Regions from separate parts of the Paenibacillus sp. 2KB_22 genome, predicted to be linked through region 3. Evidence: riboswitches for the same ligand, from Rfam matches in the RefSeq annotation. Region 3 holds a riboswitch; each other region holds the start of a gene.
The links. Region 3 has a riboswitch for thiamine pyrophosphate ahead of thiC (phosphomethylpyrimidine synthase ThiC). Riboswitches for the same ligand answer to the same signal wherever they lie in the genome.

Region 1: linked by a shared signal. The riboswitch ahead of AB4111_RS26445 (ABC transporter ATP-binding protein) and the one ahead of thiC (phosphomethylpyrimidine synthase ThiC) in region 3 are both predicted to bind thiamine pyrophosphate.
Region 2: linked by a shared signal. The riboswitch ahead of AB4111_RS12810 (thiamine phosphate synthase) and the one ahead of thiC (phosphomethylpyrimidine synthase ThiC) in region 3 are both predicted to bind thiamine pyrophosphate.

Annotation. Positions count from the first base shown of each region.
Region 1 is NZ_JBFRHG010000006.1:239,974-248,303, reverse strand. Features, by position in the region: gene thiM (hydroxyethylthiazole kinase) at 1-511, opposite strand, end outside; gene AB4111_RS26455 (ABC transporter substrate-binding protein) at 1,668-2,741, opposite strand; gene AB4111_RS26450 (ABC transporter permease) at 2,896-3,708, opposite strand; gene AB4111_RS26445 (ABC transporter ATP-binding protein) at 3,695-4,462, opposite strand; TPP riboswitch at 4,640-4,742, opposite strand; gene hisC (histidinol-phosphate transaminase) at 4,850-5,971, opposite strand; gene AB4111_RS26435 (ATP-binding cassette domain-containing protein) at 5,996-6,772, opposite strand; gene AB4111_RS26430 (ABC transporter permease subunit) at 6,797-7,582, opposite strand; gene AB4111_RS26425 (ABC transporter substrate-binding protein) at 7,610-8,330, opposite strand, start outside.
Region 2 is NZ_JBFRHG010000002.1:423,017-431,346, reverse strand. Features, by position in the region: gene AB4111_RS12835 (hypothetical protein) at 1-55, shown strand, start outside; gene AB4111_RS12830 (hypothetical protein) at 72-470, shown strand; gene AB4111_RS12825 (hypothetical protein) at 467-1,018, shown strand; gene AB4111_RS12820 (hypothetical protein) at 1,005-1,988, shown strand; gene AB4111_RS12815 (ABC-F family ATP-binding cassette domain-containing protein) at 2,127-3,677, shown strand; TPP riboswitch at 3,753-3,862, shown strand; gene AB4111_RS12810 (thiamine phosphate synthase) at 4,056-4,751, shown strand; gene thiO (glycine oxidase ThiO) at 4,766-6,001, shown strand; gene thiS (sulfur carrier protein ThiS) at 5,998-6,201, shown strand; gene AB4111_RS12795 (thiazole synthase) at 6,204-6,971, shown strand; gene AB4111_RS12790 (ThiF family adenylyltransferase) at 6,968-8,023, shown strand; gene AB4111_RS12785 (winged helix-turn-helix domain-containing protein) at 8,143-8,330, shown strand, end outside.
Region 3 is NZ_JBFRHG010000010.1:47,593-55,922, reverse strand. Features, by position in the region: gene AB4111_RS29335 (aspartate/glutamate racemase family protein) at 1-244, shown strand, start outside; gene thiC (phosphomethylpyrimidine synthase ThiC) at 774-2,558, opposite strand; TPP riboswitch at 2,979-3,092, opposite strand; gene AB4111_RS29325 (IclR family transcriptional regulator) at 3,240-3,983, opposite strand; gene AB4111_RS29320 (alpha/beta hydrolase) at 4,343-5,368, shown strand; gene AB4111_RS29315 (Fe-Mn family superoxide dismutase) at 5,528-6,808, shown strand; gene AB4111_RS29310 (hypothetical protein) at 6,962-7,186, opposite strand; gene AB4111_RS29305 (lipoate--protein ligase family protein) at 7,258-8,112, opposite strand; gene folE (GTP cyclohydrolase I FolE) at 8,303-8,330, opposite strand, start outside.

The DNA.
Region 1 (8,330 bases), on a different contig from region 3:
GTCCATCGGTAATGATATCTTCTTTTCCCGTGATGACCACGACACAGCCAAGATGTTGTGCTGCCCGCTCCGCAATTCCAATCCGGTCACCTTCACCTGATCCTGCATCGACACCTTTGATACTCCAGCTTTCACCAATGACATTGGCGACTTCCGCTACATTGCCTCGCAGTACCGTGAGACGAAGCTCACGAACGAGCATCTGAACGGTTTCTGTACGATAGGCAGTTGCGCCTGCACCGACGGGATCAAGCACCACAGGCACATGATGCGCATTAGCAGATTGGCCTGCAAGTCGTATCGCCTGAACAACTTTGTCATCCAGTGTCCCAATGTTGAGTACCACGGCGCCTGACATTTTGGCGACATCAGCGACCTCTTCATGAGCATAGGCCATAAAAGGGGACGCACCAAGTGCAAGCAAACCATTGGCTGTGAAGGGAGCAACGACAAGGTTGGTAATATTGTGTACCAGCGGATTTTGCGCACGAACACGTTCCAGATAAGACATATAATTTCCTCCTTGTTTTGAGTAACCCCACCGACAGAATTCCGATATGTTGGGTCACTCAGCAGAATAATAGGATATGAGTCTCCTTGCCTGAGTATGGCGCAGAGTGTAATGACAACAAGAGGTATGAAAGCAGCGGTAAAATAGAAACGTAAAAATAAATCAATTTCATAAACTCACTAAAATGAATTTTTGTAACTGAATATAGATAAACTGAATCTTCTTGCACTATGTCTGTCCTTGATTGAAACAGCTAAAGGTTGCATGCATAGATAGAAACGCTGATGTACAAAAAAGCAACAATATTAAAACGAAACAGTACAAAATACATAATAAAGAAAGTGGAGCCAGGGCCTGTTTCCAAACTCAGGCAAGCGATACGGTGATGGACGTAAGCGTCCAAATAGAGTCATAAAGACCAACACCAACATCACACCAAGACCAAGCTGGCAGCTCTTTTGGCGAATTCCTTGCGCATGGTCAGACGGTGTTTCTAAAGAACCCAGGACATCTTATTTGGCGGTCAAATCCTACTTTTGAAATGTAAGGAACGTCAGACACGTTATTTCCCAGAATTCCTTGATTAAAACGCTGCAAACGGCTGTTTATTCTGATATAGCGTGTCTCAGATTCCTTAGATTTCTGAGACTGCTTTAAATCCTTGAATAAGACGTCTCAGATTCGTTAGCGCTCGCCGCATGCTCTACTCTGAACACATTAAGGTGTTCAGCTCACGGTAGAATTGAAGATGTGCGCTAATGTACATGACCAAATGCATAGCACCAAGCCGCCCAAACGTATACAAGGTACTCGATCGCATACCATGTCAACCAAACGCATACAAGGTACTCGATCGCATACCATGCCATCCAAACGCATACAAGGTACCTGATTGCATATCATGTCATCCAAACACATATCATGCCACCCAAATGCATACCAACAAGCTCCCTAATTCACATCAAGCCACTTAGGATTGCTAAAAATTCTGATGCTCCAAAGCTTGCTCCAGCTAATTCCCTTTCGGAAACCTTTTACATCTCGCAAACCTTGATGCCCCTAACGCAACGGTCTTGCTAACTTTTCTTTCATTCCTCTTAGTTTCCGATCCCTTTCTTTTAGTCACTTTCGCTTCATTCACGTTGCTCTACTTTACTTACTCTCCTTGCAGATTAATAAACGCATCCTCGGCTTTCACCGAATCCGGAATCAATTCAGTTGTAACGAGCCATGCACGTACATTCTCCCACGACTCCATTTCCTGCCGACCAAACTTCTGACCGTCTTCATTCATAAGTGGCAGTAGAATAGCCAGGCTTTTGGTTTCGATCTCCGGGTCAAGCGGAGACGTTTCATTCTCATGAGCCAGCAGAATATTCAAGGCTTCCTGTGGATGCTCAGTCACATATTTTTGTCCTTCCTGAATCGCTTTGACGAACCGGGTAAGCTGTTGTTTTTTTGCTTGAATGCCAGCTTCACTTGCGGTCAGGACCAATTCATAATAATCAGGTACGCCATAGTCGACAGGGTTAATGGATTTCATGGCATGGCCTTCTTTCTCCAAAATCAATTGTTCATGGTTAATAAAACCACCCATAATCGCATCCGCCTGTCCGGAAGCCAGGGAAGGAATCAGATCGAATCCAACATCGACCAGATTCATGTTATCCGGGTTGCCACCATCGTGGCTAATCATCGTACGTACCATCGCTTCATACAGCGGAATCGAAGAATAACCGACAGTTTTTCCGTCAAGATCTTTGGGTGAACTCACGTTGCCATTGGCTTCGGTCAACAGATGAACAAGCGGGTGCCGAACAACAGCAGCAATCGAACGTACAGGAATGTTCTCGCCACGCGCGAGCAAAATTTGGGGCTGGTAGCTTAGGGCCAGATCAATTTTACCGGCAGCAACAAGTTTGAGTGAATCATTAGTATCCGCTGGCATCTGAATTTCGACATCCAGACCTTGGTCTGCAAAGTACCCTTTTTCCTGAGCAACGTAGATGAAGGAATGTACTGCATTCGGGTACCAGTCGAGCATGATGGACAGTTTATCTTTGGTGTCTGATGCTGGTTCTGTTGTAGACGGATCTGTTTGCTGTGCGTTGGTTGCGGAATCTGTTGTTGGCGTATTTTGGCTGGTGCCCGCGGGGCTGCATCCGCTAACAATCAGCAACAGGATTATGAGCATCATAGGGAGCAGGGAGTATATGCGTTTGTTATTCATAATGGAAGTTCCTCATTTCATTGGTTAAGGTTTGTAGGAAATGAACAGCAGGATGTTAACGGACAACGTGATGACTGAAACATAACTGCTGATATGTGAAAAAAGTGTTTGGAAATCATACTTCCTATCATTAAATCGGGTTCACTCTCGAAGATTATCCGGTCTTTCTTTTGCCTCCATGACGGCGTGTGCCAAACCGTTTCTCCAGCCAGGCAATTAATACAAACAAAACGATCCCGAGCAGGGATAACAGCACAATAGCGGCGAACATCGCGTCCGTGTTCATGTTGCTGGACATGCGGCGGCTGAAGTATCCGAGACCTTTGCTGCCACCGAGCCATTCGCCAATCGTTGCACCAACCACGCAGTACACCACAGACAACTTTAGCCCCGAGAAAAAAGAGGGAAGTGCAAGTGGAACCTGGAGTTTGCAAAAAATATCCCACTTGCTGGCACCCATGGTGAGCAGCAGTTCACGCTGCTCTGGATCGCCTTGGCGAAGGCCATCGTAGGTACTCACCACAATGGGGAAGAATGCGATTAGGAATACCACCGCGACTTTGCTCCACAGCGTGTAGCCAAACCATAGGATGAAGACGGGGGACAGGGCAATCAGCGGGATCGTCTGACTGATTACGATGAAGGGATATAACGCTTTTTCAGTCGACCGATTCATATGCATACCAGTTGCAAGTGCAATTCCGGCACCAATGGACAAGCCAAAACCAACGACAACCTCCATCAAGGTAGCAGGCAGATGTGTAGCCAGCAGGAGGTAGCGATGCTCATACAGGGAGCTGGCAATCGCCGTTGGGGCTGGAATGATGAAGGAGGGCACCCATCCCATACGCACAATCCACTCCCAGAAGACAAGCAGCAAGAGCATGAGCCAAAGAAACAGACCATAACGGGCAAGCCAACGCCTTACGTTATCCTTCATGCAGTCTCCCAAGTTACCTTCTCGCATGCAATTGTTCCTCCAGTCGTCGTCTCATCTGAACGAGCGCCGGTTCGTAGATCATGTCCGAATGTCTTGGACGTGGCAAAGGTACCATCAAATCCTGTAGCTGTTGGCCTTGGCGCCCCGGAGTTAACAGGATAATCCGATCACTGAGCAGCAGGGCCTCTTCAATGTCATGCGTAATAAACAACACGGTTTTGCCCAGGCCTTCCCAGAGCTCCAGCAGCCAGCGATGCATCTCCCGCTTGGTTAAGGCATCGAGTGCGCCGAATGGTTCATCCAGCAGCATGAGTTGGCCACCTGTCAGCAAAGTACGAAGCAGCGCGACACGCTGGCGCATGCCACCCGACAGCTCGTCCGGGTAAGCATGCGCGTAGCCGGATAAGCCAAATCTGTCGAGCCCTGCCAGAATATCCGCTCGAATTCTTCCCTTATCCTGCCGCTCTGGAGCAAGTTCAGCAGGGAGCATGCAATTCTCCATGACGGTTCGCCAGGATAACAGGAGGTCCTTTTGTGGCATGTAGGCCACCTGCCCCAGTCGCTTTCCTTCAGAGACCCAAGGAATTTCTATGGTTCCATGGGTTGGCTCAAGCAGGCCTGCCAGCAGCTTGAAAAGGGTGCTTTTACCGGAGCCGCTAGAGCCGATGAGCGAGACGAATTCGCCGTTGGCTACACGCATCGACACATTGGAGAGCACGGGGGAATCCCTTTTTCCCGGGAAAGCGTAGCTCATGTTGTGAATGGTTATGTTATTATCCATCTCGTTCTGTTCCCCCTTGTTATTCCAAATTCAACTTCAAACTGCGGGATCTTTAATTACACTCTTCTGATCTGCCCGCAGAACGCGAAAAAGACCCACCCATTTCCGGAGAAATGAGTGGGTCTGTAAGTTCAATTCACATTAAATTTCATCATCAACATGAAAAAATCCGCTTACTGAAAGGCCGCTCCACTTCCCTCCGCTGGTATGATCCAGATCAGGTTCAAAGGGTCCGAATCATTCGATTCGTCTCAGCCGTAAGGCTCCCCTAGTGCAATGTTCAAGATATGCAGTTGTGTGTTCAGCATATATCACATGCAAGTGGAATGTAAAGGGGGCGCTCGGAAAGAATGTGAGTACTGTAAGTTAGAAAAGTAACCCAGGATTCTAACCGCTTGAATGTAACAGCGAATCAAGCTGACCGATCAGACGGACAATCTGCTCAGGCGTGCCAATCGTAATCCGAAGCCAGGTAGGCATACCGAATTCGGTACCGCCGCGGACAGAGATGCCTCTGTTCAACAATTCTTGGGTAATCGGGCCACTATCCTGCAACAGATCAACCATGATGAAATTCGTTTCGGAAGGGATATAGGGTAATTTCCACTGATCAAAGGTTTGCATTAACGTTTCCCGTCCCTGACGATTGTAATCCAGGCAATGAGAGACAAATTCATGATCGTCCAGACTGGCCGAAGCAGCGGCTTGGGATGTGGCTGTCAGACTTATGGGCAGCTTGACCCGGTTAATGCCTTCAATGATGCTTTCATTCCCGATGCCATATCCGATTCGTAGGCCGGCAAGTCCATATATTTTGGAGAAGGTCCGTAAAATAATCAGATTATTGTACTGCTCCAGCAGCTTAACCGTATCCGGATAATCTTCACTTTCCGCGAATTCATAATACGCTTCGTCCAGGACAACCACGACATGGGAAGGAACGTGTTCGAGTAAACCCAGCAGGGCATCTGCCGTGAAAATGGTTCCGGTCGGATTATTCGGATTGCACAGCCAAATAATTCGGGTAGAAGCATTAATCCGTTGCCGGAATTCCTCCAGGTCCAGCGAATGGTTGACCAAAGGTACTTCATGTATGACCCCGCCTGCCAGTAGCGTAGCACCCTTATACCAATTAAAGGAGGGGACCGGAATGAGTGATTCCTCGCCGGGATTAAGATATGCTTGGGCGGTCAGGGTCAGGAGCTCGAATGATCCACTGCCAAATACCAGTTGGGAGGTACGCACACCCAGCCGCTCCGCAAGCTTATCACGCAGCAGTTGGCTGGAACCGTCGGGGTATTGTGCCAAAAGATCGGAGCCGAGCGATCTGACCGCTTCCGCTGCCAGGGGAGAAGATCCAAACGGATTCTCGTTCGCTGCGAGTCGATCTACACTTTCCAGTCCCAGCTCCCGCCGAATCTGTTCCATGGATTTGGCAGGTGTATAGGCTGGAATTTGATTTAACAGGTCTTTGACAGGAGGAGAGGGAACAGGTGAAAGGGATTGCATGATCATACCTTCTTTCCAATAGAATTAGATCGAGAATGATATCTGTTTCTGGGCAATCTGCTGTGCTGTTTCTTGTGGAGGAGTCAACAACCGATTCAGAATCAGATTTTCAAAATGAGCAAACCCGCTGTCCCGAACGCGTGGCCGCTCCAGCGTAATTCGGGTATCCATCGTTATATGACCGTCCTCAATTAACAGCACCCTGTCAGCCAGCGCCACCGCCTCACTGACATCATGCGTGACCAGAATGACAGTCAGACCTTCTTCTACCCACAAGCGTTCGATTAAACGCTGCATCTCAATACGGGTCAATGCATCCAATGCACCGAGCGGTTCATCCAGCAGCAATAATCGCGGATGACTCGCGAGTGCCCGTGCCAAGGCGACACGTTGTTTTTGCCCGCCTGATAATACTCCTGGCCAGTCACCTTCACGCTCTTCAAGTCCTACATTGCGAAGCGACTGGCGTGCATCCTCCTTGTTCTTGTCGGGGATGCCCAGCCGTACATTGTCGAGCACGGATTTCCAAGGCAGCAGCCGGGCTTCCTGAAACAGAAATCGTGTCTCAGGTGCTGTAGTGCCAAGCTTTCTGTTACCCAGCATAATGCTTCCGGAAGAGGGGGGTTCCAGCCCGGCGATCAGACGTAACAGCGTACTTTTGCCACAGCCGCTTCGTCCAACGATAGCTACAAACTCCCCTTTTCTTACACTGACGTTGATGTCGGATAGAATCGTGCGCTGATCATATGATTTCTGTACCCCATCCACTTGAAGAAAGGGGCTGATCTGACTTGTGCTCATGGATTCATTCACGCTCCTTTGGCTTTACTTGCGGGATATAGCTGGGTTCCAGCGCAGCCAGCGCCGTTCCAGCCATTTGGCGATGGTATCGGACAGCTTGCCCAGCAGGGCATATAGCAGAATGCTTAAGACAATTACGTCCATTTGCATGAATTCCCGCGCGTTCATCGCCATGTATCCAATCCCGGCATCCGCCGCAACCGTCTCGGCTACGATGAGTGTCAGCCACATGATGCCAAGTGCATAGCGAATGCCCACCAGAATGGAAGGCAATGCACCAGGCAGGATAATGTCCTTATAAAGGGACCAACGGCTGAGGCCATATACTTTGCCCATTTCAATCAGACCGGGATCGACCGAACGTATGCCGTGGAACGTATTCAGATATACCGGAAAGAACACCCCCAGGGAAACGAGAAATAATTTGGCTTCTTCTCCGATTCCGAACCACACAATAACGAGGGGGATCAAGGACAGATGTGGAATATTGCGGATCATCTGCACCGAGGAATCGGCGATCTTTTCCGCAAGGGAGGAGATGCCGTTCAGTACCCCCAGCAGGAAACCCAGCCCCCCACCAATGAGGAATCCTCCCAAAGCCCGCTTGGCGCTAATACTGATATTGTTCAATAACTCACCGTTTCGAAGCAAACGAATGAAGGCCTCCAGTACCTGAGCGGGACGGGGCAAAATATTGGCTGCAACAACTCCGGATGCAGTAAGCCATTGCCATAGAGCCAGAATGAGTAGTGGTACAACAAAAGGAATGAATTGGTTAAACCATGCCCGGTTAAAGGTGTTGGACCGCACGTTATGCCTACCTCCTTGCTTCTTTCGTTATTGGCTAGCTGGAGCTGGAAGCTGATCTTGAAGTACATCACTCCAGAATGTGCTCACATCGACTGCCTGGTCAAAAATCCCCGCTTGCTGAAACGTATCCGCTACGTCCTGTTCGGACTTGATGGCTTCGTCAGAAATGGCAACAATACGTGTTGTGCGTTGTGCTTCTCCATCCGTGTAGGTTTTAAGGGCTTGCTCCAACGGTTGGTGAGTATTGTCTGCTGTAATTTGAGCCCATGCGTCCTTATTGGCACGAGCCCAATCATTGAATTTGTTGATTCGCTCCAGATAATCGGCAAGGGCCTTTTTCTGTTCCTCATTCGCAATGGCCTGATCGGAAGCGGCAACAAGGAAGCTGCCTGACAAGATATCTCTGGCGCTAGCGAGCGTTGTTGCTTCATTCTGATGTGCAGAGATGATGGCATTGCCGTAACTGGCAAGGGCGTCCACTTTCCCGCTAATTAGGGCGCTGAGTCCATCTGCTGTTGTAAGTTCGACCGGACTGATGTCACTCCAGGTTAATCCGGCTTCCTCAAGCATTTTGAGCAGGAAATAGTGGGCCGTTGTATTTTTGACGAAAGCCACTTTCTTGCCTTTCAGATCGGCAACCGATTTGATAGATGAACCTTTGGGAACAACGACCTCCTGATTTAAGGTGCTGCCTTGTTGCACTGCAATAATTTTGAAGCTTCCACCATTGGCAGCCTGAGATGCAAAA
Region 2 (8,330 bases), on a different contig from region 3:
TATTGTTAAAGACCGTTCCAATGTGGTTAGAGGGCTGATCTTCCAGCAATCCTGACAGGAGTTGGTTTAACATGTCCCAGAATACCCAGCATCTTATGTTGTTTTGTACGGCGGTTGTCCTGTTTGTGACAGCCTGCCTGTACGGGCAACAGAATGTTAAGATTTTATCAGCTTCATTGAATGACAGAGTACGGACAACACCAGGTATGGAGGGGCGATTGACAATAACATTGCATACCACCAAACCATCTCAGTATAAGGGTGCGGAAGTGTTACATACCGTGAGACAGATGACAGGCACAGGCATTCCTGTGGAGGTAGATGGGACTTCGTATGTAATCGATCCACTTGTCAGCAAAACAGCAACTATTCCAGTCCAGCTCGATGCTACCTACATACCAGAGTTTATACGAAATGAAACTGGAGAACTGCTCAAGATTGTTTTTTGGAAGGAGGCCAGTGTGAATTGATAAATGCCGCATCCAAGCTGCTTGCCGTATTGCTCGCAGTTCTTCTGCTCTATGTATACCCAGCTGCTGAAACAGCCAATCGGCAGGATGATATAGCACGTATGACGGCTGTTCAGACTGTAACACGTTTTGTCGATGCTGTTCGCACGAAAGGTTATATTTCCCCTCGTATGTTGGCTGAGTTTGAGGAGCAACTGGCCCAGACGGGCAATGTGTATGAGGTGTCTATGGACCATTTACATAAGAAATATGTACCTCACTATACAGACCCGATGAACAATCAAAGTTTTACCGGGACCTACGAGGTAGTACAGGATGGATATTACTCAGCTCAGATTCGAGAAAGATTATTTCCGTCCGAAGGAGTGCTGCCTGCTGATGATCCTGGCCGAAGATATACGTTGACGACAGGGGATTTTTTCACCGTGACGCTCCAAAATACAAATCGTACACCTTCCATGCTCATTCGTGAATGGTTGAGTGGTACGGCTCAGGCTTCAGCGGTATTTGTAACCTACGGAGGTATGGTCCTCAATGAAGATTACTGAGCTATCCATAGTATTTGTGCTGATCTTCTTCCCGCTCTTCTGGATCATCTCACTCCATACCCAAGATGCCGAAGAGGCTATCTATCTTGGACATCGATACAGATCCGCACTTCAAACCGCGGTCATGGATGCAGGTGCAGTCATGGATCAAAATGAGAAACAAAATGATGAAGCAGGTTATGATTCAACCAAGTTTGTTAAAGCGGATAAGGAGCTTGCCTTGTTGACGTTTACTCAGACGATGGCTTTGAATATGGGAATTCAAGATGATCCTGCAGCTATTCGAAACATGTTTAATTACATTCCTGCTGTGGTTATTCTGGATTACGATGGCTATTATATGTTGTCCACAGAAACAGAGTTGACAGGTATTCGTGAAGATTCTTTCAGACAAGTATGGAGCCCTAAGAAACCTTATACATATTCAGATTCTTACGGTAACAGTATTAACTTTACACTGGACGATTACGTCTATGCCTACGACGCAAGCGCAGGGAGATGGATTGAGGGATTTCAAAAAGAACTGGCTTCAACCACACAGATTCCTTTACTTCAGAATACCAGCGTATTTGAACAAGTTCGACGAAGCCGGATTGTGAATACTGTACAGGATGATCTGGCTAATGTGATTAACCGCCATAATGAGTTTGCCAGAAAGAACGGTATTTCCTATACGTTTACGATGCCCCTGATTGCGCAGGAAGATTGGTACAACTCCATTAACGATACAGGGATTATGGCCTTTATCCAAGGTATAGGTGTGGGTGACCAAAAGATCAACAATTATGCGATCGGTGGAGGCAGACTTGTGAAGAAAACGGCCATCGTAGGTGGGGTAGATCCTTTAACGGGTATCAAGTACTACTATCCCTCCACATGTGGTAATGGTTACCGTGCTGAAGAGGTGTTTACAGACGCAAGACAAGCAGCTGCACAAGGCTATTTCGAATATAAATGCTCTAATCGTTAGGGTAGCCTGTATGAAAAAATCATGTAAGAGGTTCCTGAACTGTTTACATTACTTTCAGAAAAGACGGGACCTGTGCTAGAATAGGGTTTCGGAACAATAACAAAAGTAATGTCTAATAGATAGGAGCAACCTCATCTTATGAGTTTATTGTCAGTAGAGAACGTAAGTCACAATTTTGGAGATCGCACGTTATTTAAAAATGTATCGTTTCGGTTACTTGCCGGAGAGCGAGTAGGACTTGTTGGTGCCAATGGTGTGGGTAAATCCACATTAATGAACATCCTTACCGGTAAATTGCTTAAAGATAGTGGAAAAGTGGAATGGACACCTAAGGTCCGTTATGGATATCTGGATCAGCACACGAAGCTTACGCCAGGCAAAACCATTCGTGATGTCCTTAAGGATGCATTCCTTCCGTTGCTTGAATTGGAAAAAGAAATGATGAATATTACGGACCAGATGGCAGATGCAGATCCAGATAAGCTGGAGCAGTTGCTGGAAGAGATGGGCGATATTCAGGAACAACTGGAACAGGGCGACTTTTATCTGATTGACGTAAAAGTGGAAGAAATGGCCAATGGTCTTGGTTTGTCCGCAATTGGTCTTGATCGAGATGTCGCAGCTCTAAGTGGTGGACAACGTACCAAGGTGCTTCTAGCCAAGCTTTTGCTCGAGAAACCTACAGCTCTTTTGCTGGATGAGCCGACCAACTATTTGGATGTAGAACACATTGAATGGTTGTCACGTTACCTGAAGGACTACCCGCACGCGTTCCTCTTAATCTCCCATGACACGGAATTCATGAATGAAGTCGTAAATGTCATTTATCATTTGGAATTTGCCAAATTAACGAGATATGCAGCGAACTATAACAAGTTCCTGGAGATGGCTGATATGAATAAAGCCCAGCATATTGATGCATATGAGAAACAGCAAGAGTACATCAAGAAGCAGGAAGATTTCATTCAGCGTAACAAGGCGCGGGCTTCAACTTCAGGTCGTGCGAAGAGCCGGGAGAAACAGCTGGACAAGATTGAACGTATTGATCGTCCAGATGAAGCGGCTAAACCAACGTTCAAATTCAAGGATGCCCGCGCGAGCAGCAAAACGGTCTTTGAGGGCATTGATTTTGAAATTGGATACACGTATCCTTTGCTGCCCAAAATGACGATGACGATTGAACGCGGTGAGAAAATTGCCATCGTAGGCTGTAATGGTGTGGGTAAATCGACATTGCTGAAAACCATCCTGGGAAAAATATCTCCACTGAGTGGAAAAACCTTTTTGGGAGATTATCTCGAAACGGCCTATTTCGAGCAGGAGGTTCGTGCTGGAAATATCACGCCGATCGAGGATGTCTGGAATGAGTTTTCACATTTGACTCAGAATGAGGTTCGGGGTCATCTCGCTCGCTGCGGGTTGAAAAATGAGCACATTACTCGCCCGCTTAACATGCTGAGTGGTGGAGAACAAGCCAAGGTTCGTTTATGTAAACTCTTGATGCGTGAAAGCAACTGGATTTTATTCGATGAGCCGACAAACCATCTGGATGTCACAGCCAAAGCGGAGTTGCAGCGTGCCTTGCAAGAATTCAAGGGAACGGTGTTGCTGGTATCTCATGAACCTGATTTCTACGAGGGTTGGGTCACCAAAACATGGAATGTCGAAGAATGGTCTGAGAAAAACTAGACGATTTAAGACAATGTTTAACAGAAATGACGGTGACAAAAAAATCCGTCTATGGTAACATAGGCTACAACTTCATATGAACACTAGGGGGGCCGCACGATGTGGCTGAGATGGAAGAATGCGATTCCGGACCCTTTGCACCTGATCTGGATCATACCAGCGTAGGGAAGTGGCGAGCGCGTTTCAGTGAATGACGTGAGCAAACGGCAACTCAAAAAGATTTCAACCGTCTGCTTAGCGAATTGAAACATGCAGTTGCGTGTATAACGTTACGGCTATAGGTCTTTAGCTGTATTGCACGAAATGAACTGTATGCATCAGTCAGTCATCTGGATATATAATTAATACGCAGCCACTCCCCTACGGGAGTGGCTTTTTTTGTGTTTTCATAGTATTCACGCCTGGAAGGAAAGGGAGGGTACGGCAATTTTTCATGAACATGTTCACGAATCATTTGAATTGCATGTTGTATCTACGGGGGCAGGAGATCGATCATCTTTTGTAAAAGCAACCAAGGACGTTTGGCCATGGGTGGACTATATTCACATACGAGAGAAACAACTTACATGGCAAGACAAGATCGGTTGGGCTGAAAGTCTGCGTAACGTTGGTATTCCATCTTGTCGCATCGTTATCAATGGTTCAGAACTACCTTCACAGAATGATCTCTATGGCGGTGTTCATTGGGGGCAAGATGCGATACGTAAATACAACCCTGCTGTCATAAGTAAAATGCAGCGACTTCGTTTGGGTGTATCAGTTCATTCCATCGATGAGGCAAAAATCGCTGAAGAACAGGGAGCCGATTACCTTTTCTTCGGGCATATCTACTCAACCAACAGTAAGCCAGATCTTGAACCAAGAGGATTATATGCTCTTGATGAAGTATGCAGAGGTGTCTCCATTCCTGTCATGGCGATTGGGGGCATAGAGCCGGGAAACATTGACGCGATTCGCTCTGCAGGAGCACAAGGAGTCGCTGTGATCTCGAATGTATGGGCGAGCGATTCACCGGATCAGGCCGCTGCATCATTAAGGCAGGCTATCCTTGCTACAAGAAGTCTGAGCCGCTGAAAGGAGATGAGAGGATGAAAGAGATCGTAACGGGTCAGAACAGGAATCATTTCAGTCATCAACTGAAATCTGAAACGGAATCAAGAAGCAAAAGTGTAATTGATAATTCGGATAAGATTCATGCAGAAACGATTATTGTAGGCGGAGGCGTTGTTGGTTGTGCCATTGCATATGAGCTTGCTTCCCGTGGACAGGATGTACTGTTGCTTGAACGTTCGGCGATTGCGGGAGGCACTTCTTGCGCAGCTGCTGGAATGCTGGCGGCAGATAGTGAGGATTTTGCTCATCCATTAATGGCTAAGCTTGCCAGGCAGAGTAGGCAGTTACTTATTGAGCAACAAGGGCTAATGGAAACCCTCAGTGGGATAGAGGTTGGCCTGCAACGCCATGGATTCCTAACCCCGTTTCGATCATACAGTGAATTAAGCCGCTATAAGAACAATCGAAATTCCGGTTTGTCTGTTGATGAGGTATGGTGGGATCGTTCCACTTTGCAACAAGAGGCATCATGGCTTAACCGAGATACATATGGAGCCTACTACAGACCTTACGAGAGTGAAATCCTTCCTGTCCATCTAACTAGGGCATATGCGGATTCTGCTCAAGCCATGGGAGCGCGGTTTATGGAGGACATACAGGGTATACATGTGCGAGCAAACGAACACGGTGTGCAGGGGATCAGCACATCGATCGGTGAGATAACATGCAAACATGTCATTATAGCTGCTGGATTACAGAGTGAAGAATTGATGAGACATGTGAATCTGAGCTTACCTGTGTGGTCGGTAAAAGGAGAAATAGCTGCCGTTCAGTTCTCAGATGAACATGCAGGGTACAGACCTGACAGAACGGTTTATGCAGAGGATATCTATATTGTTCCCAAGGCCAATGGCGAAGTTTGGCTCGGGGCAACCAGTCTGCCAGGCAGAACGGATTTGAACGTTACTGTACAGGGTGTTCAGAAGCTGCTAACAGCGGCTACCCACTGGGTACCCGGACTGAAAGAAGCGCAATATATACGAGCGTGGGCAGGCGTAAGACCGGCAACGCCAGATGGACTGCCTTATATAGGTGCATGCAAGAGTATACCAGGGCTGTTCGCTGCCTTTGGGCATTACCGTAACGGTATCTTGCTTAGTGCGATAACAGGCAGGCTTATCGCGGAGTTGCTTGCTGGCAAAAGCTCAGAAGAACTCGGAATTGAGGCGCTGAGTCCTGAGCGATTGAACAGAAAGGGAGTAGTGCAATGAATATCATTGTTAATGGTCAACGGATGGAGATTGATGACGGATTGAATCGTGTGGATAAACTGCTCCAATCATTTGACCTGCAAGTCAAGACTGTAGTTGTTGAGCTGAACAGGCATATCTTAACGCGTGAGTATCATGAGTCAACGGCATTAAGAGAAGGCGATCGAATCGAGATTGTACATTTTGTAGGAGGCGGTTGATGATGTTGAACATTGGCAAATATACGTTTGAGTCCAGATTGTTGCTCGGAACAGGCAAGTTTTCGGATCTTGAAGTGCAAAGTCAGGCTGTGGATGCATCTGGAACGGAAGTTTTAACCTTTGCTGTTCGTCGTCTGAATCTGGAGGAACGTAACCAGAAGCATTTCCTAGATACATTGGATCTGGACCAATACACTCTTCTTCCGAATACGGCTGGGGCTTCCACAGCGGAAGAGGCGGTGCGGATCGCCGAGCTTGCGCGGGCTTCGGGACTTTGTGATATGATAAAAGTCGAAGTCATCGGAGATGGAATGACATTGCTCCCAGATCCGATTGAAACGTACAAGGCTTGCGAAATTTTGCTTGAAAAGGGCTTCACGGTATTGCCTTATATTTCAGATGATGTCATTCTGGCCAAAAGGCTGCAATTGCTTGGCGTACATGCTGTAATGCCTGGCGCTTCTCCCATCGGAGCAGGTAGAGGCATCATTAATCCGTATAACCTTGAGATTATCATTGAGCAGGCCGTTGTGCCTGTGATTGTGGATGCAGGGTTGCGCTCTCCAAAAGATGCTGCTTATGCCATGGAACTTGGGGCAGATGGTGTATTGTTGAATACAGCGGTATCCGGATCAGGAAATCCGGTCAATATGGCTAAAGCGATGCGAATGGGTGTGGAGGCAGGTAGACTGGCATATGAGGCAGGCATGATTCCTGTGAAGCGTTATGCAGCAGCCAGCAGTCCGGTGGAAGGAATGGTTCATACATGATAGATCAACAACAATCAATTTCCTCCGAGCAGGCCGACCGGTATTCCAGACAGGAAAGGTATGCGCCACTTGGCAAGGAAGGCCAGGACAGATTAAGCGACAGCAAAGTCTTAATTGTAGGCGCTGGTGCACTCGGAACAGGAATTGCCGAAACGTTAGTTCGTTCAGGCGTCGGGCACATAACGATCGTGGATCGTGATTATGTGGAGTGGAGTAATTTGCAGCGGCAACAATTATATGTAGAGCAGGACGCAATAGAGCGGATGCCGAAAGCGATGGCGGCGGAAAAACGTTTATCTGCCATTAATTCCACGGTTCATGTGGAAGGAAAAGTATTGGATGTCAGAGTAGAGGAACTAGAAGAACTCGTTCAGCACACAGACTTGATCATGGATGCAACGGATAATTTTGATACCCGACTACTCATGAATGATATGGCACAGAAGCACCGTATTCCCTGGATTTATGGTGGATGTGTGGGTAGTTACGGCATCACCTATACGTTTATGCCTGGAGATACGCCATGTTTAAATTGTTTGCTGGGTGAAGTCCCCCTGGGCGGAGATACCTGTGATACGTCTGGCATCATACCACAAGCGGTACAGATGGTAACGGCGAATCAGACAGCAGAAGCGATGAAGCTGCTTAGTGGCAATGCGAATGCATTGAGACGCAAGTTGTTGTCATTTGACGTGTGGAGGAACGAATACATATCCATCAATGTGGATGGTGCGAAAAAGCAAGACTGTCCTTCGTGCGGCCCTTCGGCAACGTATCCATATCTTTCTGCGTCCAATCTGGAAAAAACCGATGTGTTGTGTGGAAGGGATACCGTTCAGATCCGCCCTGCACGGCGCATGAATCTGAATCTTCAACAAACCGCGGATCGTTTGAATAGACTTCAAGAAGGAAAAGTGGAATCCAATCCGTTTTTGGTTTCTTTTACAACAGGAGCCCATAGAATGGTCGTATTCCAGGATGGACGTGTCCTCGTACACGGAACAAAAGATACAGCTGAAGCGCGTACGCTCGTTCATCGTTACTTTGGTTAAAGCAAGAAAGAAACAAAGTCTGTTCCCTTGAGGGAATGGACTTTTTCATTTTACGGCATGCTAACTGTACCAACCACTGCTACGAGCAGCGGGGATAGAGACAGGCCGGGTGAGAAACAGTGAAAACAGCCATTTTGCTGATTGGAGCAGGAGAGCAGGTCAGCCTTATTCACGACGTTTTATGTGCTGAAGGGTATGAGGTGCAACGAATGGAGTGGTCTGAACTAAACCAATCCGTCGAGCCATCGTCGCTGCATATTAGCCTGATCATCCTGGTAGACCGGGAAGAGGGGAATGCACATCGTGA
Region 3 (8,330 bases):
TGTGTGTATCCCTGGGACGTTTGAGTTGATTATGCGTGGAGATCAGCAAGGGTATCTCGAAGCGGTACGTGAGGGATTACAGCAGATTGCTGAGCAGTATCCGGGTAAAGCGGTAGTGGCAGCCCAACTGTCTATGGCTCCCGCAGCTGCTCAGGTTACAGCAGACACGGGCATTGCGATCCATAGTCCGCTGGCATTGCTTGCGGCGTATTTGGAGAGGAATTTGGGCGTGGCTCGACAGTAGTAGCTGATTTGGAGTGACATATTACAATCACTAAAAACATGTGAAAACCAGTATGTAGGCTCCTTTGCAAAATAAAAATGCTCTCGAACAAGAGCATTTCAAATGGTATAATCACTTTGTACAGCCAATTTGTGGTGGGAAATAGGCTTGCCTCCAGTGGGAGGTGATCCTATGAACTTCTCTTTTAACGACGTAATCGTGTTCGCGATGTTAATTATTGCGCTCCTGACATACATCGATCGTAAAAAGAAGTGACCCGCCACAGGTTGACGGCCTGACGGGTCACTTCATCTGAACTTGCTGCACTCGGAGGAATACCCACCGCAAATGCTGTGCAGGAGTAGCCATTGGCCTGGCTACTCTTATTGGTGTTTACTTACATTCATTTTATTAAACATCTGCTAGACAATCAACCATAATACTGATAAAAAGTATTATGAAGCTGATCAATAAGAGAAAAATACGACATGATAGCAGTATTCTCCCCTTCAAACGATGTCAGACTGCCAAGGTTAAGCTGAACCAGCGCCTAGGACCGTGTCCGATATTCCTCAGCCTTTTCCTGCATGCCCGCTGCTACAGCCTCATTCTCGGACAATCCTTTATCTGCCGCAAAGGCACGAATGTCCTGCGTAATGCGCATGCTGCAGAACTTTGGTCCGCACATCGAGCAGAAATGAGCTTCTTTGGCTCCTTCTGCCGGCAGCGTCTCATCATGGTAGGATAAAGCCCGTTCCGGGTCCAGTGACAGGTTGAACTGGTCTCTCCAGCGGAACTCGAAGCGCGCCTTGGACAATGCATCATCCCGGCGCTGAGCACGCGGATGACCTTTCGCCAGATCGGCAGCATGAGCTGCAATCTTGTAGGCAATAACCCCTTCCCGTACATCATCCTTGTTGGGCAGGCCCAGATGTTCTTTTGGCGTGACGTAACAGAGCATGGACGTGCCAAACCAGCCAATCATAGCCGCACCAATGGCGGACGTAATATGATCGTATCCCGGGGCAATATCGGTCGTTAGCGGCCCAAGTGTGTAGAACGGTGCCTCTTGGCATATCTCCATCTGTAGGTCCACATTCTCTTTGATCTTGTGCATCGGTACATGACCCGGGCCTTCGATCATTACCTGCACATCATGCTTCCACGCGATCTGCGTCAGTTCCCCGAGCGTAGCCAGTTCCGCCATCTGTGCTTCGTCATTGGCATCGTAGATACTGCCTGGACGTAGTCCATCTCCCAGCGAGAACGCCACATCATACCTTTTCATAATCTCGCAGATTTCTTCAAAATGAGTGTACAAAAAATTCTCCTGATGATGTGCCAGGCACCATGCTGCCATAATGGAACCGCCCCGGGACACAATGCCTGTCATGCGCTTGGCGGTCATTGGGATATAACGCAGCAGCACGCCTGCATGAATCGTAAAGTAGTCCACGCCCTGCTCTGCCTGCTCAATGAGCGTGTCACGGTATAATTCCCAGGTCAGCGCTTCAGCCTCGCCATTCACCTTCTCCAGCGCCTGATACAGCGGCACCGTGCCAATCGGCACAGGTGAATTGCGGATGATCCATTCCCGGGTAGTATGAATGTTTTTACCTGTGGACAGATCCATCACGGTATCCGATCCCCAGCGTACCGCCCAAGTCATCTTCTCGACCTCTTCCTCGATGGAAGAGGATACGGCAGAATTACCAATGTTGGCATTGATCTTCACGTGAAAATGACGACCGATCAACATTGGCTCACTCTCTGGATGATTGATGTTGGATGGCAGAATCGCCCGTCCACTCGCCAGCTCCTGCCGTACAAATTCCGGTTCCACGCCCTCACGAATGGCGGCGAACTCCATCTCTGATGTAATGACTCCCTGCCTCGCGTAATGCATCTGGGTCACACAGCGTCCTGGCTGTGCCCGCAGTGGTTTGCCACGTAATCCAGGGTACTCTTCGGTGCTGGCTCTCTTTCCGTCGGGTTTTAGTCCGTTATCCTCCGGTTTAACCGTACGGCCCTGATAAGCTTCAACATCGCCGCGCTCTGTGATCCAACGGGTGCGCAGGGCTGGCAGACCTGCACGGATATCCGCATGAAATGCGGGATCGGTCATGGGGCCGCTCGTATCGTAGACACGCAGCGGTTCGTTATGCTCCACCCCTTGGGGAGTATTCGTGTCATGAAGGGCTATCTCACGTTCCGGTACAGCAATGTCCGACCGTGAGCCCTGAATGTAGACTTTGCGGCTGCCCGGAAAGGGCTGAACCCGTCCGGCCGCTCCTGTTTCTTTTTCCACCTGCTGACCGTTATGTTCCTGTTCCATCGCTTGTTGTCCCGTTTGATTTCCAATACTCATGTTTACTCGTCTCCTCCTCCGTGTTCGTTCGCTTGGTTTGGTTGGTAGCATCATTGCTCGCTTACACACCTATCCCAAATCATGCAGAGCGCAGAGAAGAAAGAGCGATCCTTTACCAGACCAGCGGAGACATTATTCATGTACAGTTAACGACAGAACGGAGGGTACCACAGATCATGAACCTGTGATAGCATCTCTCTTCATCCAAGCCCACTTTCGCAGGTTATTGAAAAAGCAGTCCATGGAATGTGTATTATCTCGCCCGTTCACTGTATATAAAAAAAGCCAGTCCCCTAAGGAACCGACTTTAATGTCCATCACCAATAATGCTCCTGGTTGCAGCTCCATAACGGAGTTCTGCAAGAGTCACACATGTGGTGGTTGTGGTCATATCGCCGATTACTTCCCTACGCTGGTATGATCCAGATCAGGTGCTAAGGGTCCGGAATCTCATGCGATTCCGTCTCAGTCCGGACAATTCGGACTCCCCCAGTAACGTTAAAAGTTGCGGCATACATAAGCCGCCGTTCATATTCAATAAAGCTGGCCCCGCTGGGCCGTCCATTACAGAGTAGCGCAACCGGAACATAAAAACAACCTTTATATTCCAGAACACCAACTCAATTGGAGAAAAACCTTACATCAACATCAGGATAGCATGAGCCCCATCTGCGTAGCAGCTTCCTTTAGCACCGGTGCGTATTCATGCAATGTCTCCTGCGAGAGTCGACTAACAGGCCCTGAGACCGAGAGGGCAGCCGCAATATTGCCTCTACGATCCATAATAGGTACAGATACCGCGGCAGCTCCCGGCTCACGCTCCTCATAACTCGTCGCATATCCGTTATCCCGGATATCTCCCATTTGCGCCAAATACACCGCCGGATCAATAAACACCGGCCATTCCGGCCCGTTCATCAGTTCCTCACGATCCTCATCCGTGGCAAACGCCATCAAGACTTTGCTGGAAGCGCCCACAGACAGCGGAAGTCTAACACCAACGGGAGCGACTCGGCGAATCGCCTGATCACTTTGCACAGCTTGAATCCGTATCCTTTCACTCCCATCACGCAAGTACAGACTTACCGTCTCCCCCAATCGATCTCTCAGTCGCTCCATCGCAGGCAGCAGCAGAATAGCGGGATCATCACTGCGAGACATATGAGCCGACAGCTCCCAGATTCGGATGCCAAGTCGATACTTCTCTGTTGCTGCATCGCGGATTACGAACCCTCGATCCTCCAGTGTAGCCATCAAACGGTGCACTGTACTTTTGTGCAGGCCGATCTGGCTGGCAATCTCGGTGAGCCCCAGATCACTGCGTGTGGTAAAACATAATAATATATCCAGCGCCCGTTCCACAGCCCGGACGGTTAACTTACGATCTTCCATGGCATAATGCCCTCCTCATGTTTCATCACATGAAACTTGGTTACATAAATTATATGAGAAACGGTCTCATCTGTAAACCAAAAAGAGCCAAAATTGAAATAGGCCAACGTGTAAATTTTTCCTTTTTATAAGACTTAATCCCCTGTAATTTACACACTAAGGTAATGTTACCCATATATCTTAAGAACTATATAACAATTGCGTAACAAATGCCCTCAATCAATTGACTTTGACTATATTGGAACATACGATAAAGATATATTACATTAAGATATCGCTCTGAAGCAGGCTCTGAAATAGACGCAATTCTCTTTTCATGTCGTTGTTATCTTCAACCGAACTTCAAAGGAGGGGCATTCATGTATCCAACATCCCAGAGCGAAGCCCCGCTGCAAACAAAAGTGTCCGATATGCCCTCTTCCCTATCACCGAGGCTGATTCGGTTCAAACATATTATCGTAGCGTTGCTGCTCTCCGTTGTATTTTTTCTACTGTTTTGTTTTATTGCACTGCACGGTTACATCGCATGGGTATTATCCAACCCGACTGTAGCGCCTGTCTTCTCCAATCCGATGCAGGCCAAGAACATGAAGTACGAAGACATCACGTTCCCGGCAGCAGACGGTAGCCGGACGATGCAAGGATGGTATATACCTGCTGACAATGCCGCAAGCAAAACGATTATTTTCAGTCACGGCTATGGTGCCAATCGTGAAGAAACATGGGTACCCATGTATGACCTGGCACACTATGCCCATCAACTTGGGTTCAACGTCGTCATGTTCGATTATGGCTTCGCCTCCCAGGTGAACAAAGCTGTAGCCACAGGTGGCAAGGCTGAGTCACAGCAATTGCTGGGTGCCATCCAGTTCGCCAAGCAGCGCGGTGCGCAGGAACTGGTAGTCTGGGGTTTCTCCATGGGTGCCGGTACGGCGCTTCAAACCGGACTGATTACACAAGAAGTGGATGCGATGATTCTGGACAGTACGTTCCTGCTTGAGCCGGATACGCTGTACCACAACATTCATAACCAGATCGATCTCCCGCGTCAGCCTACACTGGAGATCATGAAGCTGTTGTTCCCTGTTCTGAATGGTACCGGATTGCAACAGATTCCATACCAGGAAGTGAAAAAGGAAGATTATCCGTTCCCGATTTTCTTCATACATGGTACGGAAGATGAGAAAGCGCCTTACCCTATTGCAGAACAGCTCGCCGCCAACCAGACCAATCCGTACTCGGATGTATGGATTGTCCAGGATGCGCACCATGAGTTGATCTTCCGGGAGCATCCAAAGGAATATCTGCGCCGTGTCTCGACTTTCCTGAGTCATGTAACGAAAACAAGCAGTGACGATGTTCAAAACACCAATAGTGGAGAATAATCAAATCCTAATCATTCGGATTTTCCGTTGATTTTTGAACCCCTCAGGGGCTCTTTTTTTGCACTCATAGGACAACAGCCCGGCTGAATATACTCTTGGGACGCATGAAGCAACGGTCTACATATGCGATGAAATTCAACTGAAGGAGGTCCATCATATATGAACTGGGATGGATATGGTCACTTGCTGCCTCTGCGGACCTTGGAAGAAATCCGTTTCTGGAAAGAGCAGGAGAAAGAACATACACTCGTCATTCGTGCACTGGTGCCCGATCTGGAGCCCCCATACGTCAAGCTGCTGGAGGAATGGGAGGCTACCTTTGCGAACAGTGAGCGAGTAGCGAATCAGCTGTTAAAACAACTATTACCCGCAACCCATCCACCTGCTCCCTACATGGTTCGTTGTATTGATCAACTTGTGTCGGCTGCTCGGCAGCAATCGAGAGAGTTCATCAAACAGCTGTATGTTCTTCTGGAACAAAGTGCTGCGGTGCAAGCTGTTCCGCTTGCCAAAGTACTTATTCTGCATTTTATCCGCGAATCAGAGTATTTTCTGGGCGTATTGGATACGCTTGGCCAACCTAGCATCATGCGAGAAACAAATTTGGAGCCGTCACTTTTTCTGGAGAATGCACTGCATACGTCAGGGTCAAATAGCATCCATCGCCAAGCTTCAGAAGCTCCAACTTCTCCAGAGGGGAATGTAAACGCACCTGCTGCTTCAGCGCAGATCCAATCCGCAACCGTTCAATCACCTTCTACCGAAACAACACAAGCCATGCCCAGCTCTACAGCAACTCCCGTAAAAGAAAAGCCGGTACCTATTGGAGGACACACACTGCCACCCCTTCCCTATGCGTACAATGCGCTGGAGCCACATATTGATGAACTGACGATGCGTATCCATCATGACAAACACCATCAATCTTATGTGGACGGACTAAATGTAGCAGAGAAGAAACTGGCAGAATCGCGAAAAAAGAATAATTTTGAACTCATCAAGCACTGGGAACGTGAACTCGCCTTTAACGGAGCAGGCCACTACCTGCATACGATCTTCTGGACAATTATGAACCCTGCTGGCGGCGGTAAACCTTCCGGTATGCTCGCAGAGCAGATCAAGCGGGATTTCGGAAGTTATGAAGCGTTCAAGAATCAATTCACGGAAGCTGCGAACAAAGTGGAAGGCAGTGGCTGGGCGATGCTTGTCTGGAGCCCGAGAGCACATCGTTTGGAGATTTTGCAGGCGGAAAAACACCAGAACCTGTCCCAGTCGGATATCGTACCGCTCCTGCCACTGGATGTGTGGGAACATGCCTACTATCTGAAACACCAGAATGAACGCAAAAAGTATATTGAAGACTGGTGGAATGTCGTCTACTGGCCGGCTGTTGCTGAGCGTTACGAAACGGCACGCAAGTTGTTGTGGCCACCTTATTAAGCTTGGGGTTAGATGGATTAGAGGAAAAAGAGATATCTCCAGCCGAGTGACTGAAAGATATCTCTTTTTGGTGTATACAAAAAAGCAAGCCTCTTATAATAGAGACTTGCTTATATTTTGAGAGACTTGCTATTTCAAAATGCTCAAGCTCACTTAAGAAGCACAGCCCTCGCACGCCACATAGTTGTCGCCAACCTGTTTGCTAATAGCGATCAGATCGCCCAGCTTGATATCTGCCTCATCTGTAAACTCCAGATCAGCGATACGAGCAACGATCAGTGCAGCAGCCTCTTCCTTACTTGTTGCCATTTGGCTGAACTCAGACTTTTCGCCTGTAGATACAACCTCATATAAGTACGTATATCTCAACGTCTCCATCCTAACACTCTCCTTCCGAAATCACATCATATCATCTCTATTACCCAATTCCAAGTCCGATTATCAAGAACTCAATCATAGCGCAGCTTCATCTGCTCAGCCGTCAGACGTACTTCTTCAGCGCCAACGCTAAGCACCTTGCTGGCTTCCGCCTGCGGATAGCGATTACGTAGAGTTCGAACCAGAGAGGCGGTATATGCTGCCGCAGAAGGAACACCTGCCAACTCCTTCAGACTCGCCATCGTGCCAGGCTGAACATCAGGATATCCTTCACTCGCCCCACCTGATGCATGTTGATAAAATTGACGCACGTCTGCTGCCAGTTGATCTCCCTGACCTTCCACGATGATAAAAGCAGTTATTATGTACGCCTTTGCCTGCCTGCGCTGGGCAATACCACAGAATTTGAGCCCACCTACACTGACATCATAATCCCCCGGGCAAAAAGCACCCTGGACCTCACCCGTTTGCGCCTGATTCGACCATGGCGTTAGCGACTCGGCAATAATCGAAGCCATCTCCCGGAAATCATCATGGATATTGATGGCATGTCTGGGATTAGGCAGAATCAGTGACACATTAACTACCCCTGGATTCAGGGGTACGGCCGCTCCACCGGAAGGTCGAACACAGACTGCTGTCCCTTCGCTTCTTATCCGTTCCATCGCTTCTACAGCCTGTGGCAACCTGCGGTCACGCAGACCGGCTACAAAGGCATCTGGATGCCGCCATATATGTGCAACAGGCAGATGCCCTGCCCCAACCCGCCTGCACATGACTTCTTCCCATGCAAAAGCTTCGAGTACACTACTGCCTTGTCGCTTGAGTGGTGTCTCCCAGATTTGCAGACGCAATGTAGCATGTTTATCCGCTTGTAGTCCCTGTTCCGGCTGAACCGGGTGTTCTGAATGGGAAGGTGCACTCATCGTTTCATTACCTCCGGCTTAACGAATTCGTATGTATTCAGTATATATAGGAATGACAACGCCATATATAAATAAGCCGGTTCCCCTGGGAACACGGCTTATTTATATCACATCCTGCGGCTCAGAAGCTCCTGCTTCCAATGCTACAAGGAGCTAATCTGGCTTGTCCATGAATTGGACATACCCGATCTTAATCTTTCACCAAAGACAAGAACTCT